DNA from 2 places in the Rothia terrae genome. Region 1 is predicted to be linked to the other one. Evidence: riboswitches for the same ligand, from Rfam matches in the RefSeq annotation. Region 1 holds a riboswitch; the other holds the start of a gene.
What was found. A riboswitch is a leader RNA that binds a small molecule or an ion and turns the genes downstream of it on or off. The one in region 1 is predicted to bind S-adenosylmethionine.
Positions count from the first base shown of each region.

Region 2: another riboswitch for S-adenosylmethionine. It lies ahead of IDM49_RS08595 (O-acetylhomoserine aminocarboxypropyltransferase/cysteine synthase family protein); the one in region 1 lies ahead of IDM49_RS09290 (nuclease PIN).

Region 1 is NZ_CP061539.1:2,036,430-2,038,627, reverse strand. Features, by position in the region: gene IDM49_RS09295 (hypothetical protein) at 1-769, opposite strand, end outside; SAM riboswitch class IV at 1,146-1,278, shown strand; gene IDM49_RS09290 (nuclease PIN) at 1,315-1,521, shown strand; gene IDM49_RS09285 (PIN domain-containing protein) at 1,518-1,952, shown strand; gene IDM49_RS09280 (SDR family NAD(P)-dependent oxidoreductase) at 1,949-2,198, opposite strand, start outside.
Region 2 is NZ_CP061539.1:1,874,612-1,876,809, reverse strand. Features, by position in the region: gene IDM49_RS08600 (S9 family peptidase) at 1-734, opposite strand, end outside; SAM riboswitch class IV at 1,079-1,189, shown strand; gene IDM49_RS08595 (O-acetylhomoserine aminocarboxypropyltransferase/cysteine synthase family protein) at 1,306-2,198, shown strand, end outside.

The DNA.
Region 1 (2,198 bases):
CTGCGTTTTCTAACGCTATGCCGTGAACGGTTGCAGCCGGGTCTATGACATCGGCATCTTGAGAGACTTTAGTTTGAAACCATGTCACGATGAGAAAACGGTCTTGTTGGGTTGCTTTGACGCTGAACGGGTGATTTCTGAAGGTGCCGTTGAGCGTTGTGGTGTTGGTATCTAAATCGTTGCGCGGAGCATCTAGCTTGTACTCATCTGAATGTTCTGCGTAAAGATTTTGCAGCGCCTTAGTGCAGGATGTGGTCTGGTTTTTAAACCTGTTGAAAAGAGCAGTGGCTTCTGCTTCTGAGCCTGTTTCAAGAACGGTGCTGTACCCCTCGATTTGGTCTTCTTCATTTTGACCAATCAAAATATTGCGTCGTTCACCGGATACGACGCTCCAGTTAGTTGCTTGGGTGGCAAGCAGTCCGGGCGTTACCTCTTCGTAGGGGGTGCACCGTTCGTTGACGGTGTCTACGATTTCTTGATCATCGACAGGGCTACCGCCTTCCCACAATTCGGTGCGTTCCACCGAGGTGAGCCACTGGCGGGTGTCAAAGTGCGTGACGGTGGGGTTCACCATCAGATACGTAAAAGTTTGGGCATCTGAAATTTGTTTTTGAGTAGGCAAAACATCTGCAAGTTGCTCCGAGGACGCCTGTGCGATGGCGGGGGAGTTTGATGACTTGGAGGTAGCCGAACCTCCACTACATGCAGGAAGTCCAAGTAGTGAGAAAATTCCCAGAGCTACGCCCAAATATTTGCAGGTTACATTCACAGTTATGTGCCCATCACGTCTGTGGTTCTTTGTGTACTCGTTTATCAGTCTAAAAATAATATGCGCAAAGAAAAACTATTCCGGGGCTCACCACCCTGCTTTAGTGCGTGAGAACTGTCTCGTTTCGAGGGATCGACAAGGCTGCTTGGGCTGATATTTTGCGGTTCTAAAATTTTGCGTTAAAGGTATGACCACAGCGAAAAATAAGCCATTTCTACATGTCAACGGTGGCTCTGTAGCTGCGGTGGGTTCAGCGTTGATTCCCAGGTGATGACTGGTCAAAATATTTTTCGAAAATGACCGATACGTGAGACAAAAAATTTTTTCAGAAAAGAGGGTTGCAAAAAGTTAGCTCTCTTGTCATAGTTTTAACCAGCTTCAAGAGTTTCAACTGACAAGCTCCGACTTTAGTTGAACGCCAACCCCATGTTCACGGGTGGCTCGGATGACGAAGCGGTCTGTATTCGCACGTTTTGTGCATTTGAGTTTGGTACAGACAAGAGCAGTATTTCGAAAGGAATGCGCTACTTTAGCGCAGCGTGGCTATGTCCAACACCATCACCCGCCCCACCGAATCTTTCACCAACGAATTTGTTGCAGCATCTGTTCCTGCTCGTGGGGGATACGCCGCAATCAGCATCCAGGATTACACCCGTATCTCAAATGCGCGCGGTGAATTCTTGAACTTTCTTCTGACTCCTAATCCCACCGGTGTACCGGCTACTGACTACGGTGTTCTGAAAGCAGCATGAGCCAAGCAGGTCTTCTTCTTGATTCAGATGTGCTTACGGAAATCCGTAAGTCAGCGCCTAACCCGCAAGTTGTAGCCTTTCTAAGACGGCGTTCTTACCGCGTCCTCTACGTTTCAGTGTTGAGCTTGGGCGAGCTTAAAGGCTTGTATCCTTACCCAGAAACTGAGCGGTGGATTGCGGAGCTACGCGAGCGTTTTGGCTCTCATGTTCTTGAGGTCGATGCCGCGGTTGCCCTGGAATGGGCAGGACGCCACGCCGAACCTCGACTGCACACTGTCGGTTCGGTGCAGGCAACGCCGCTTCCAACTGCCGCACTTGAGGGTCTTATGGTGGCTACGGCTAGCGTCCACGATCTTGAGATTGTCAGCTCAAAAGCTGAGGTCTACAAGCAGTGGGGAATCACCGCGTCGAACCCCTTTGCTGAGGACTAATAGTTTCGGGTGCGTCCCACGATAGCGGTGGTGAGCGCTGGCGGCATCAGTCGTTGAGCGAACACCAGTGCTTTATAGGTTGCTGAGGGAATGATCAAAGCCTTGTTCCGAAAGTTTGCCTGAATGGCATCGGCAACTACCTTCTTGGGCAACAGCCAAAAAATAGCGGGTAGCTGGGGCTCATCGACTCCCATTGTCCGGTGAAAGCCACTGCGTGTGAGACCGGGGCACACGGCCGTGACCGAC
Region 2 (2,198 bases), 160 kb from region 1:
GCACCGAGCCACATCGTAACGTCGGGCTCATTGAAGAGAACGGCATCGTTATCCGCTGACGTGCCCAGCACGTGGCGGCGTATCTGGTAAGGACGCCATGAGTCATCGGCTACGGTATAAATCAGCGAAGTTGCATCAGGCGCGAGGAAAGAACCGGCAAAAACATTATCGATTGTCTCATCGAGGAGTTGCTGAGTTTCGCAATTATAGAAGTGCTGGGTAAAGCGTTCATCGCCACTGGCATCCACCGAAAAAGCAAGGAGCGAGCCGTCCTCAGCGGGGCTAAAAGAACCCAGAGAGAAGAACGGTAAATCTTTAGCGAACTCGTTGCAATCTAGTAGCACGGTTTCATGGTCTACAGGCGTGCCGGGCTCAACCGTCGGCGGAGTGAAGTTCTCGCTGTCAGTGCCATCGGTTTGGGCGGGAACCCGGCACATTACGGGGTACTGCTTACCTTCAACCGACCGCGAGTAATACCAGAAGTTGCCTTTCCGTTGCGGCACAGACAAATCAGTCTCTAGCGTGCGCTCTTTAATTTCCTCAAAAATAGTGTCGCGTAAAGGCTGCTGACCCGCCGTTATACGTTCGGTAAACGTGTTTTCGGCGGTGAGGTAATCAATAACTTCAGGGTTTTCTTTATCGCGAAGCCACTCATACGAGTCTGTGAACGAGTCACCATGATACGAGCGGACGCTTGAAAGCCTCTTAGTCTGCGGTGGCTGGGGAGCTGACATGGTGGTGTAGCACCTCTACTTCATTGGTTCGGTGAGCAGTATTGATTGTTGACTGTACTACTACAGGATAACGAGGATTAGCTCTTGCAAGGGACAAGCGCAACAGTCTGGAGAGTAGCGCCCTCACTATCGCGTCGCATCCGGCTTCATCAGTAGTTATTGGTGGGCTGTGAAGCGTGAATGAGAAAAACCTAGAACTTCAACGTTTGTATATACAACTATATCTGCTCGCTTATATGTCGAACGTTTTTCACACTGCGTAACACAACACGTAACGATTACACATTAAGAAACTTAGACGCGTTTCTTGACCCTCCACACCGTCGTGCGAAAACATAGAGGCAGGTCATGAGAGCCAGCACTAAGCCCCAGCTAGCTGGCCGGCAACCCTCACCGCGGTGGGGTGCCCTGGGTGAAGACCTGGCGTGAAAAATATCCTCACGCAAGCGCGGGCTGGATGCACAGAACAATTCAGTGCACCAACTTTTTCGGTTCTCACCGAATGCTCTGGCATGTAGCCCCCACACAAAGATTATTGACGTATCACGTAACTTTATGGGAGCTCACCATCATGGCAGACAACGCTGCAGTACCTACCCCCTCAAACCCCGCCGGCTGGAAGTTCGAAACACGCCAGATTCACGCAGGGCAGGAGCCAGACCCGGCAACCGGTGCACGCGCGCTACCTATTTACCAAACCACATCCTTCGTCTTCAAAGACTCAAAGCAAGCAGCAGATCGTTTTGCGCTCGCTGAACTGGGCCCCATCTACACCCGTTTGAACAACCCCACCCAAGAAGCTGTTGAAAAGCGCATCGCTTCGCTTGAAGGCGGTGTGGACGCACTCCTGCTCTCATCGGGGCAGGCCGCAACAACCTACTCAATCATCAACGTAGCCGGTGCAGGTGACCACATTGTCGCGTCCCCCTCTCTCTACGGTGGCTCATACAACCTGCTCAAGTACACTCTGAAAAACTTCGGCATAGAAACCACCTTCGTTGAAGACCCCCGCGACCTTGACCAGTGGAAAGCCTCGGTACGCCCGAACACCAAGGCATTCTTCGGTGAGACCCTGCCCAACCCGCGCGGTGATGTTTTTGATATCGAAGGAGTCGCCGGTGTAGCTCACGAGGCAGGTGTACCCCTCATCGTCGATAACACCATTCCCACCCCCTACCTCTTGCGTCCCATCGAATGGGGTGCGGACGTCGTCGTCCACTCCGCCACCAAGTACTTAGGCGGTCACGGCACCTCTGTAGGTGGCGTTATTGTTGACTCCGGCAACTTCGACTACAGCAAGGATCCTGAAAAGTACCCGCTGTTCAACACCCCCGACGAAGGCTACGGCGGACTGGTGTACGCCCGCGACCTCGGCCCGGATTCAGCATTCGGCGCCAACGTCTCGTACATCATCAAAGCGCGCGTTGGTCTGCTGCGCGATCTTGGTTCATCCATCTCACCGAC